DNA from 4 places in the Bacillus sp. ISL-77 genome. Region 1 is predicted to be linked to each of the others. Evidence: predicted binding sites of a transcription regulator. Region 1 holds the regulator's gene; each other region holds the start of a gene.
What was found. Region 1 encodes Rex, which represses fermentation and respiration genes when NADH is low (regulators of the CRP and FNR family bind a similar motif). Its sites were predicted from a motif close to TTGTGAAATATTTCACAA; they were not measured.

Region 1 (3,218 bases):
AACTTGAGTAACAACTTTATCTAAAAAATAGCGGTCATGGGAAACGATCAAAATCGCCCCATGATAACTTTGTAAATATTGCTCCAGCCAGGAAAGCGTATCAATATCAAGGTGGTTTGTGGGCTCATCCAATATTAGGATATCAGGCCTGGTTAACAAGAGTTTACCAAGGGCTAGACGAGTTTTCTGACCGCCGCTTAAACTAGATATCATCAAGGATTTGTCATGGAAATTCAGCCCATGAAGGACGGAGCGCATCTCTGCCTCATATTGATACCCTCCCTGTTCTTTAAATTTCACCTGAAGATGATCGTACTCTTTTAGGATCCTTTCGTACCTGCCACTGTCTTCAAAAACAAGAGGATCAGCCATTTGTTCTTCAAGTGTGCGGAGTTGTTTTTCCATCAATCGCAGCGGTTCAAAAACCGTCAGCATTTCATCCCATATGGATAATGATGATTCTAACCCAGTATTTTGAGCTAAATAGCCAATCGTCACTTCTTTTGGCTTGATGATTTCTCCGCCATCATGCGACAAGTGTCCGGCTATAATCTTCAACAATGTCGATTTTCCCGCCCCATTGCGTCCAACAAGGGCAACACGGTCCCGAGTTTGTAATTCGAGCTTAATATTCGATAAAATAAGGTCAGCACCATAATATTTTTGTAATTGATTAACCTGTAGCAAAATCATTCTCATTCACCTCTATTACATAGGATTAGTGTACCTTATTCCCGGTATGTCGGCAATAAACTGCTCGCCATATTAGCGGAGTAAGGGTCCTAAATCGACATAAAATGTAATATTTAGTTCAAAGTTTCACACACATATAAGGAAAAATAGTGTATGATTTGATGGGAGGATTTTTTATATGGCAGAATTTACGCATTTTAATGAAGAAGGCAGAGCAAAAATGGTCGACGTCAGTGATAAGCCGGAAACGGCACGTACGGCGCTTGCTCATTCCAGCATTACCGTTAGTAAAGAAATTTATGATAAAATAACTAATAATGAGATGAAGAAGGGCGATGTCTTAGCAGTGGCCCAGGTAGCAGCTGTCATGGCAGCAAAGAAGACATGGGATTTGATTCCAATGTGCCATCCGATTCCATTAACAGGTGTTAATATTTCTTTCTCTTGGGAACAGGATAAGGATGAGAATTATCAATTATATATTGCTGCAGCCGTTAAAACGAAGGGGAACACAGGAGTGGAAATGGAAGCGTTAACAGCCGCATCCGCATGTGCCTTAACAGTTTATGATATGTGTAAAGCCGTTGATAAAGGTATGGTAATTGGACCGACGTATCTTGTCGAAAAAACAGGCGGTAAAAACGGTGATTTTAAAAGAGATGAAAGAGTTAAATAAATTTTTAACTAAACCATTCATGGGGTGTGGGAGATTATGAGTAATGAAACAACGAAAATACCACAGGCGACAGCAAAACGGCTGCCCCTCTATTATCGATTTCTAAAAAACCTGCATAGTTCCGGCAAGCAAAGGGTCTCTTCAGCGGAATTGAGTGAAGCAGTAAAGGTAGACTCAGCAACGATTCGCCGCGACTTTTCCTATTTCGGTGCGTTAGGAAAAAAGGGCTATGGGTATAATGTTAATTACTTAATATCCTTCTTCCGAAAGACCTTAGATCAGGATGAATTAACTAAGGTTGCCTTAATAGGAGTCGGAAATCTTGGGACTGCCTTTTTAAACTATAACTTTTTAAAAAATAATAACACAAAAATAGAATGCGCCTTCGATGTGGATCCCGACAAAATGGGAACCATGATTCGCGAGGTACCCGTTCATCCTATGGATGATTTAGAGAAGGTGTTATCAGAAACTAATATTTCAGTGGCGATATTAACGGTTCCGGCTCCTGCCGCACAAATGATAACCGATCGACTGGTCCAAGCGAATGTAAAAGGGATCTTAAATTTCACTCCGGCAAGGTTAAATGTTCCACCATTAATAAGGGTCCATCATATTGACTTGGCTGTGGAGCTTCAATCGCTAGTCTACTTTTTAAAGCATTATCCAACGGTGGAAATAGATGAAGAATAATTAGTTAATAAGGCTTTCCACAAAATTTGTGGAAAGCCTTTTGTATGATTAAATCCCTGCTTTTTTTAATTACATAATCTATCAAAATATTGACCTATGCACTAAGATTTAGATAGATAAAGTGCAAGCGGTTACTAATTCGGAAAGTGGGGAAATCCAATGTCAATTTTACGAGATGAAGCGTTAAAAATGCATAAGGAGCATCAAGGAAAGGTTGGAATCTATTCAAAGGTTGCAGTACATAATGCAAAAGATTTAAGCCTAGCCTATTCACCTGGTGTGGCAGAGCCATGTTTGGACATTTATGCAGACGAAAATAAAGTCTATGATTATACCTCAAAGGGCAATCTAGTTGCAGTTGTATCCAATGGGACAGCAGTCCTGGGGCTTGGGAACATTGGACCAAAAGCTGCGATGCCTGTGATGGAAGGAAAGGCCGTGTTATTCAAATCATTCGCAGATGTTGATGCTTTTCCCATTTGCTTGGCCACAACTGATACAGACCAGATCGTAGAAACCGTCAAATTGCTAGAACCAACATTTGGCGGAGTGAACTTGGAGGATATTGCTGCGCCGCAATGCTTTGATATTGAAGACCGCCTCCGCAAAGCCTGTGATATTCCTGTTTTTCATGATGACCAGCATGGAACAGCGATTGTAACAGCGGCTGGTTTAATCAACGCATTAAAATTAGCGGATAAAAAAATTGAAGATATTCGTGTTGCAGTAAATGGAGCAGGTGCAGCAGGAGTAGCGATTGTTAAACTTATGCTACATATGGGCGTGAAGGATGTTATTTTATGTGATACAAAAGGAATTATTTATGAAGGCCGCCCGGTTGGAATGAATCGATTCAAAGATGAAATGGCACAAATCACAAATCGCGAGCAAAAACAAGGAACGTTAGCCGATGCGCTTGTTGACGCAGATGTGTTTGTGGGGGTATCAGCAGCTGGGGCCGTTACGAAGGAAATGGTTGGTTCTATGCACCGTGACCCGATAATCTTTGCCATGGCCAACCCGGTACCGGAAATTATGCCGGATGTGGCCAAAGAAGCAGGAGCACTTGTAGTGGGTACAGGACGTTCTGATTTTCCGAACCAGGTTAATAATGTGCTTGCATTCCCAGGAATTTTCCGCGGTGCTTTAGATGTCC
Region 2 (3,218 bases), on a different contig from region 1:
TACTATGGTTTGAGCACGATCGGTATGATCAAACGATGTTAATGTATTTGCTAAACGAATTATCAAAAAAAGAGTTTAGAAACCTATGGTTGGTGACTATTGATGAGTATGAGGGGGTAGAACCTTTTTATGGCCTTGGTCAATTATCATCTCAGCAATTGGAAGGACTTTATTATCAAAAGAAACAACTAGTAACAGATGAACAAATAATAGAAGCTATTACTGGCTGGAGAGCTTATACATCTAAGAATCCGATAGATATTGAAAAATGGATGGCTTCATCAAAAGAAAAATTACCTTTTTTAAAACAGGCATTTCAATCACACTTAAGCTACTTTCCCTCAGTGCATACAGGTCTAAATGTAGTAGAAACCTTAGTTTTAAACTATCTTGATAAAAATACATGCTCGTTTGGAGAATTATTTCAATCGATAAGTATGCAAAGAATTAATGATGGGATAAGTGATCTTTATTTTGCGGCCATGCTAAACGAGCTGATGCAGGGACCCTATCCATTGTTGGAATGTGATTATCCATTACCCAACTATCAAAATCCGGAACCCAATGCAAAGCTAAGGTTAACTTCCCATGGTTTAGATGTTTTAACTGGACAAAAAGTTCATTGTGAATTTATGGGACGTGATTGGTGAATTGGGGGGGTATTCCAAAAAGAGAATAAATGGTTTTGGGATGGGAACAAACTTATTAAAAAGGGTGATTAAAAGTAGTGGGGGACTGACCCTTTCTAGTTAATAACAAAGAGCGAGCCCCACGGCCACGCTCTTTGTGTGTTATTTTTAAAAGGATTATTCTTTAATGAATTCTTTTGTACTTCTTATGGTATCAATTGGACGAACCAATTTCTCGATTTGTTCCCGTTTTGGTTCTAAGAATGGCGGTAATGATAATTTTTCACCTAATGTTTCGTAGGGCTCATCTCCCATAAATCCTGGGCCGTCTGTGGCAAACTCAAATAGAATCTGCGGTGCAACTCTTGTATAAAGTGATCCGAAAAAGTAGCGATCGACGAATCCAGATGTTTGGAATCCAAAGCTCTCCATATGTCCAATCCATTCTTCTAGAACGGAACGATCGTCGACACGGAATGCCGCATGATGTACCGTCCCAAATCCTTGGCGTGCTTGAGGAAGAACCGCATTATATTCGACTACTACCTGAGCGCCATTGCCGCCTTCACCTACTTCGAATAAATGAAACGCTCCTTCTTGTGCAATCTCTTTAAATAGAAGAACTTTTTCCATCATTTCTTTAAAGTAATCAAAATTAGCGACACGAACAAAGATCGGGCCTAATCCAGTAATCGCATAGTCTAATGGAATCGGTCCTTTTTGCCATGGGGTACCAGCTGCAACACCATTATTATTTTCATCTGAAATCAATTGGTATTGCTGGTCATCAAAATCAACAAACGACAGTGTTTTTTTACCAAATTGCTCTTTAATTCCTGTATGTTTTACCTCTAAACGGTCAAAGCGTTTCACCCAATATTCGATCGCCGCATCAGTTGGGACACGGAAGGAAGTCTTTGAAATTTCGTTGGTACCATGGACCCCTTTAGGTATGCCAGGAAAGTCAAAAAAAGTCATATCGGTTCCAGCACTGCCAATATCATCGGCAAAGAATAAGTGATAGGTTTGAATATCATCTTGGTTAACGGTTTTCTTAACTAAGCGCATCCCTAATACATTCGTAAAAAACTCATAGTTTTTTTCTGCGCTGCTCGTAATGGCTGTTACGTGGTGCATACCTTTTAATCCATTCATTTTGAATCCTCCAATTTATCCTCTATTTTGATTATTTATATTCAAATAGACTTATTTAATAAGTATCTTCTAAACCAATTTGAAATATTATCTTTAAACTATTTATCTTTAATTCGAGATAAATATAACATGAAATTAATATGCTGTCAAAAAGTTCGTCCTAAAAATTTTCACAATTACCTTGTTACTAATGATGTTAATCACAAACAATCAGTTTAGGAAGTGTTAAGTTATTAATGAGAACAAATATCAAAAGTATTTTGAAATAGCAAAGGAGAATCCTGATATGAGTGAATTCATTAATAACCGTGAACAATTAACTAGTGAAAATACAGAACGCGTAGATATACTAAAACAACTTTTTATGGATCTTCATAATGGACGAAATCTTGATGAGGTCAAAGCGCATTTTGATGCGTTTATCGGGAAAATAACCGTCGATGAAATAACCCAGTTACAACATGATTTTGTCGAAGAGGGAAGTATTTCTGCTGCTGAACTTAAGCATATCTACAAGCAGCATTCAGCCATTTTTCAAGGAACGATTAAAGAAGAAAACCATCAAAATGGAAGACCTGAAGACCAGGCAGGTCATCCAATTCATACCTTTAAACTCGAAAATCAAGAGGTTGATAAGCAGTTAACCACCAAGCTTCAAGTACATTTAGAGGAGTTTGTCAAAGAAGATTCAGCTGAAAATATCTATAAGCTAATCGAAGATATTAATCTATTGCTCGATATTGATAAGCACTATAGCCGAAAAGAGAATTTGATTTTTCCCTATTTAGAAAAGTACGGGATCTACGGCCCCACAACAAATATGTGGAGAATCGATGATTTCATCAGAGACGCGATTAAGGACGGCAGACAAAAACTTGCCCATTATCACGGCGACAAGCAGTCTGTTATCGGGGTTTTAAATTATGTCATTCAAGAAGTAGCGGGAATGATTTATAAAGAAGAAAACATTCTCTTTCCTATGGCTTTGAAGAATTTAACAGAAGATGAATGGGTCAAAATTGCCCATGAAAGTGATGAAATTGGCTTTTGTCTGATTGCTCCTGCAGTAGAATGGAAGCCTGAAAGAAAAGCACTAGATGAAAAGGCAATCTCTGAAGGCTATATTAAAATGGAAACCGGTATTCTTTCCTTAAAACAGCTGGAGCTCTTATTAAACCATTTACCCGTTGACATCACCTTCATTGACCAAGATGATGTGGTTCGGTATTTTTCACACGGAAAAGAAAGAATTTTTGCGCGGACGAAAGCAATTATTGGTCGTACCGTTCAAAACTGCCACCCGCCTAGAAGTGTCCATGTCGTAGAGGAACTGTTGGCAGATTTTAAGATCCGTTATTTTGCTTTACGGGATGAGAACGGGAAGTACATTGGCACCCTTGAATTCACGCAAAATATTGACCCAATCAAAGCAAT
Region 3 (3,218 bases), on a different contig from region 1:
CATGGCTACGTTCCTCAAAATACGCCATACAATAGCCAGCCATTTTCGCAAAAAGATTCGCAATTCCTATTCCAGAACCCTTTACAGCCACAGGAAGAAATAGTTCAAAAACCACAGTATATGCCCATGAATGGTTATCCAGTGATGAACCCTTATCCTAAGCAAAGTGCAACCCCAAAACAGCCAGGAGGAGTCCAAACGTTTATGAATTCCTTCAAGTCCCAAGATGGATCAGTGGATATAAATAAAATGGTGAATACAGCAGGTCAAATGATGAATGCTGTAAGTCAAGTATCATCACTTGTAAAGGGATTTGGTGGAATATTTAAGGCTTAATAGTTGATTGGAGCGGAAGGCGCGAAGACTCCTGCGGGAGGACGGGGCAGGGGAGAACCCACAGGCGCTTAGCGCCGAGGAGGCTCCCCGGACCGCCCGCGAACCGCAAGCGCCTGGAGTGGAAATCAACAGCTAAGTTTTAACAGCAAAAAGACGGCCTTTTTACTAGCCGTCTTTTCATATGGAAGGGAAATGGAATTTAGTCTTCGATATCTATAATTTTCCCCTTTTCCTGTGGAATGCGGATTTTTAATAAACCATCACGATAGGATGCTTTCACTTTCTCTTCATTAATCGTATGCGGAAGTGAAACCGTTCTTGATGATTTTTGGCGTAAGTATTTACGTCGATATAAATGATTGATTTCGTCTTCCTCGGTTTCAAGTTCGTTATTTTCCACAGAAATAGTTAAATAATTTCCAGAAATGTTTAAATGAATTTGCTCTCTTTTTATCCCTGGCAGTTCTGCAGAGATGATGTATTCTCCACCTGTTTCAATCGTGTCAACATGAAAGCTCGATCCAGATGGAAATGGACTTTTAAAAAAATCATCGATTGATTGTAGAAAGCCTTTGATTGGTTTTTCATTGAAAAAGTCGTTCATCGATTTCATTAACTCACCAAAAGCTTCTGTTTTCGGCTTTTTAGGGTCATTCTTATCACTCGGTACCTTAGATGACATTAAGTTCCCCTCGCTTTCCAGTATTTCACTCGCTATTATATGCTGGCTAAACTGGGTAGGTGCCGTCATCGTATGGCAATAATTTTATGAACGATTTATTACAGTTGCTTTAAATATGATGTATATCACATTAAATATTTAGGTCGATTAGTATAGTAAAGCAGAAATAAAATCGAAAGTGAGGAACTAAAATGTTCTGTTATCAATGTGAACAAACTCCATCTGGCGGCTGTAATGTCATCGGTGTGTGTGGTAAAGATGAAACCATTGCTAGCTTACAAGACACGATTATTTTTGCATTAAAAGGAATTGCGGCCTATCGAACCCATGCTAATCAATTAGGATATACAGATCCTTTTGTCGATGCCACCACCCATGAAGCCCTTTATTTGACTTTAACGAATTCAAATTTTAATGTTCAAGAACATATCGACATGGCGATGAAAGTTGGCCAATCAGCAGTCCGCGTAATGGAAATGCTAGATGAAGCTCATACAAAGCGTTTAGGCATCCCTGAGCCAATCCGGGTCAGCCAAAACAAAATTGAAGGAAAATGTATTATTGTTACAGGTCACAACTTATTTGCTTTAGAGGAACTATTAAAGCAAACAGAGGGAAAGGGTATCAATATCTATACGCACTCTGAAATGCTACCGGCGCACGGCTATCCAGCATTGAAGAAATATACTCATCTAAAAGGGAATATCGGAAAAGCTTGGTACGACCAGCGACGACTTTTTGAAAATTTCCCTGGAGCGATTCTAGCAACGACCAACTGTGTAATGCCAATTAAAGGGTCATATGCAGACAGGATGTATACATATGAAGTAGCAGGTCTTGAAAATGTAGAGAAAATTATTAATGATGATTTTACACCATTAATTAACCGAGCTTTAGAGCTTCATGAAGCTGCAATTGATTCCGAAGAAACATTGTTAACAGGGTTCCATCATGAAACGGTTCTAGGCTTAGCACCTGAATTAATTGATGCAGTCAAAGCTGGTAAAATCAAGCGTTTCTTTGTTATCGCAGGCTGTGATGCACCGGGACCTGGCGGAAATTATTATCGTGAACTTGCCACTTCACTACCGCCAGAGACTGTTATATTAACAACCTCTTGTGGAAAATTCCGCTTTAATGACGTGGATTATGGTGTGGTGCCGGGAACCAATATTCCACGGTATATAGATTTAGGTCAATGCAATAACTCTGGATCAACTGTTAAGATTGCTTTAGCACTTGCAGATGCATTTGGATGTGAAGTGAATGAACTGCCGGTCAGCATCGTGTTATCTTGGTTTGAACAAAAAGCAGTTGCTATTTTGCTTGGTTTATTTAGCTTAGGGATCCAGGATATCCGCATTGGCCCGAAGCCGCCTGAATTTATCTCTGAAGGGGTATTACAGGTCCTTCAGGACCCCTTTAATCTAAAATTGATTGGAACAGCTAAAGAAGACATGGAAGACATGCTACAGCTCTCAATTAAATAAATATAATAAAACCGCAGCATAGATTTGCTGCGGTTTTTAATGTTTTAGATTAGATTAATTTCTTCCATTAGAATTTCAACATCTACGATCATGTTGCCTTCTTCATCTACTTCTATTAATTCATCTTTTTTCATTTTTGTTAGCGTCCTGCTTATGGTTTCTCTTGTCGTGCCGATCATATTGGCAAGATCCTTATTCGTGAATTCGGACTTTAAAAGGATCGTACCATCTTCTTGTTCTTTACCATGCTTCTGGGCGAGCCGAATCAGTAGTTTAATAATTTGTTCGTATGTGTTATTGAGAATCTGTTCTTCTAAACGATTTTGCAAATCAACGATTTTTTCTCCTAATACTTTAAAAACTTTAATACATAGTTCAGGGTTTTCAATCAGTACAGTTTCAAATTTTGAAATTGGAACAGCAATAAGAGTTGAGGACTCAAGTACTTCTGCATAGGCTGGGTAATCGCCTTTTCTGAAAAAACCTACATGGGGAAACATCTCACCTTTTTTAGCAATGGCGACGATTTGTTCTTTGCCATTAATGTCACTTTTATAAATTTTAATTTTTCCGTCATAAATAAAATAGACATTTTCAAGCGGGTCACCTTGGAGAAACACATGACTATGTTTTTTCCATTCCCTAGCTATAGCGATGTCAGAGATTTTTGTTATTTCAAAATCATTTAATTCACGAAAAAGGGTAAAATC
Region 4 (3,218 bases), on a different contig from region 1:
CCTTGTCCACGCCCGTTACATTAGTAGCATCCGCATTATAATATTCCAGCTTCTGATTTAAATAAATCGATTTGACTCCGGGAGAGGCGGCAAGCTTATTAATTTGCTCCTTTGTTGCGAGAACGCCTGCAATCGGTAATGCTTTCATCGTAATTCCTTTGGAAATTCCTAAGCCCTTTAACAAATTCAAATTGTCTTTTGTAGGAGCGCCTTGACCATCAAAGCTTACGATGATCTGTAATGGCTCAACAGATTTCTCTAGTGCTTTGACCAATTGACTATCAAGGACAGCAGATGTGACCTCTGCGTTTGCTTTTGATAGACCTGGTATAACGAGCGAATATATTAAAACTAGTGCAAGAAAGCCTGATAACCACCTTTTCACATTCCATTCCCCTTTTCTATTAGCATTTGAACTACTTGTGATCGACTTTTAACACCAAGCTTCTTAAATAAATTACTAACATGGATTTTTACTGTTTTGTCACTTATAAACAGGCTTTGAGCAATTTCTTTGTTATCCCTTTTCCATAGAATCCAAGCATCGACATCAATAAATTCTGGTAGATTATTAGCAAGAAAGGTTAACCAATCTGGCGAAGCAATTCTTTTATTTAATTCCGAAGATATGCTAAAAAGGGCCTTTAATTTGGACTTCTCCTTCTTTAGATTTGCAATGATTGAACTCAATAATGGCAAAACAGGAAACACTGCTTTGTTAATTAAATTTGCCATAAAGAAGCTGACAATTAGCAGTGCAGGGTTAAAAAATACAATACGGAGAGGACGTCTTTTAAAAAGATTAATAGCAGCAACAAGCAGTAATATCCATCGGTTCTTCCCAACATACCAATATTATAATTTTCTGTTAATTATTATTAGTTTAATGGATATTAATTAACTGCACAACCGAGAGAGTTATTCCTGATAACGTAAAACTATAAAATTTTCCCAATCTTATCTACAGCAAAAATTAAAAACCCAGACCGGTCCAATGAGCTACACTGACCGATTCTGGGGCAAACCGTATTCGGTTTGTAATAATATTATTTCATAAACACCTAATTTTCCTATTTGCTAAAAGGATTATTCTGCTTTACTACCTTTGTATTAAAAGCAATTACACAAAATCACCCAAATTCTGTCACCCGTTTGTCACTCTATTAAACCATTATTATAGTACACTAAAATTAACAAGATTAAATTACATACATTCCCAAAATAGATAATATCTTCATTATTACTATTCAGAAATTGCTTATGTGAAATTCCTCACAAATATTGTATTGAAATAAGTATCATACATAGAGAGAGAAGTTGCTCATCCAAACTAATCTACTTGAGGTGGAATCAATGAAATACGATTTAGTGCTTTTGCATGCACCAAGTGTTTATGAATTTCGAAAAAACTCCCTGCTAGCCGGCCCCATCAGTGATGTTGTGCCATCATCACCTGTTTTTGAAATGTACCCCATCGGAATCACTAGTATTGCAGAATACCTTGAAAGGTACGGTCTTCGGGTCAAGATCATTAATATCGCTAATCGGATGCTGATGAGTAATAAGTTTGATGTGGAAGCAAAGTTAAGGAATATTAACACCAAGGCTTTCGGCATTGATCTTCATTGGCTTCCGCATGCACACGGCAGTATCGAGCTGGCGAAAATTATAAAAAATCTTCATCCCGATATTCCAGTGATTTTTGGCGGACTATCTGCCACTTATTATCATAAGGAGTTAATTGAATATCCTTGCATTGACTTTGTTATGCGCGGCGATTCAACCGAAAAGCTGATGCTGATATTGATGAATAAAATTGAACAAGGGAATACCCACTATGCGGACATTCCCAATTTAACCTGGAAAAAAGGGAGCGACATTGGCTGCAATCCGCTTACTTATGTACCAAAGGATTTGGATGACCTTGACGTTCCAGGTTATCGTTATGCGATCCGTTCTGTTTTTAAATATCGGAATTTCCTTGACCCGCTTCCGTACAATGGCTGGCTGCAATATCCAAATACCGCTTTACTGACAGCGAGAGGCTGCTCACAAAACTGTCTCATCTGCGGCGGTTCTAAGGATGCCTATGATCAAAACTGTAACCGAAGCTCCCTTGCCTTACGGTCGCCCGAAAAACTAGTTGAGGACATTAAATTCATTTCACGCTTTAGCCGGGCACCAATTTTTATCCTTCATGACCTGCGCCAGGGTGGACGTGAATACGTGAAGGAATTTTTTAGCCGGCTGAAGGAACTTCATCTTAAAAATGAGGTCGTCTTTGAGTTATTCCAGTATGCAGACGAAGAGTTCTTTCAACAGATGAATGATAGCGTTCCGAAATATAGTATTGAAATTACCCTGGAAACACACGATGAAAAAATCAGACGCTACAACGGGAAATTTAACTGTACGAACCCTAAAGTAATCGATACGCTTAATTTTGCCTTAAAGCATAGCTGTAAAAAAATCGATTTATTCTTCATGGTTGGGATTCCAGGACAGACCTATGACAGCGTGTTAGAAAACATTGATTTCTGTGAAAAAATCCATCTTGCCTGCAATCAAGACAAACGGATATTCTACTTCGTCGCACCACTTGCACCGTTCCTAGATCCTGCAAGCCCAGCGTTTGAAAATCCAGAACTCCATGGCTATAAAAAGTTCTGCCACACACTTGAGGACCACCGCAAGGCGATTACCCAGCCTTCGTGGAAACATATGCTTAGCTATGAAACAAAGGATATGACACGAGATGACATTGTAAATTCAACCTATGAATCGGCACAACTACTAAATGATTTCAAATTAAAATACGGCCTGATTGATGAAGAAGGTTATCTAGAAATCAAATGGAAAATAGAGAAATCGATGGATTATATTGAAAAAATTGATTATGTTCTCTCTCTTCCAGCAGAGCAGCAACTTGGTGAACTAGCAAAGATTCGTGAAGAAATTGAAGAGTTAAATAAATATAGTATTTGTGGAAAGAACGAGTTAAAGTGGGAAGTTCAAAAGAATTACGCTAACTTCTTTTCACTCACATTAGTCGGACTCGAACAGCTCTATGAAGATTATGCGAACAAAATTAGACATCTATTAAGTCCGAAAAGACGACAGCAATTCCAGCTAGATACCGAACAGAGAAAAGTGAAATATTAAAAGGAGTTGGGGGATTCCCAACTCCTCTTTTATAGCCAAGGCTTAGTGACCGCCTA

Region 2: the regulator Rex is predicted to act here: its motif matches at 1,943-1,960, upstream of J7E77_RS09430 (DUF438 domain-containing protein).
Region 3: the regulator Rex is predicted to act here: its motif matches at 1,132-1,149, upstream of hcp (hydroxylamine reductase).
Region 4: the regulator Rex is predicted to act here: its motif matches at 1,261-1,278, upstream of J7E77_RS17840 (TIGR04190 family B12-binding domain/radical SAM domain protein).

Annotation. Positions count from the first base shown of each region.
Region 1 covers NZ_JAGGQY010000093.1:21,554-24,771, reverse strand. The annotation lists gene J7E77_RS28745 (ABC-F family ATP-binding cassette domain-containing protein) at 1-693, opposite strand, end outside; gene moaC (cyclic pyranopterin monophosphate synthase MoaC) at 872-1,369, shown strand; gene J7E77_RS28735 (redox-sensing transcriptional repressor Rex) at 1,406-2,062, shown strand; gene ystJ (NADP-dependent malic enzyme) at 2,222-3,218, shown strand, end outside.
Region 2 covers NZ_JAGGQY010000025.1:1,189-4,406, forward strand. The annotation lists gene J7E77_RS09420 (DUF1835 domain-containing protein) at 1-650, shown strand, start outside; gene J7E77_RS09425 (ring-cleaving dioxygenase) at 807-1,784, opposite strand; gene J7E77_RS09430 (DUF438 domain-containing protein) at 2,071-3,218, shown strand, end outside.
Region 3 covers NZ_JAGGQY010000008.1:23,086-26,303, forward strand. The annotation lists gene J7E77_RS02495 (YppG family protein) at 1-336, shown strand, start outside; gene J7E77_RS02500 (Hsp20/alpha crystallin family protein) at 536-1,018, opposite strand; gene hcp (hydroxylamine reductase) at 1,210-2,508, shown strand; gene J7E77_RS02510 (Crp/Fnr family transcriptional regulator) at 2,553-3,218, opposite strand, start outside.
Region 4 covers NZ_JAGGQY010000043.1:37,509-40,726, forward strand. The annotation lists gene J7E77_RS17830 (S8 family serine peptidase) at 1-385, opposite strand, end outside; partial or broken gene J7E77_RS17835 (response regulator transcription factor) at 382-519, opposite strand; gene J7E77_RS17840 (TIGR04190 family B12-binding domain/radical SAM domain protein) at 1,354-3,162, shown strand; gene J7E77_RS17845 (ABC transporter ATP-binding protein) at 3,205-3,218, opposite strand, start outside.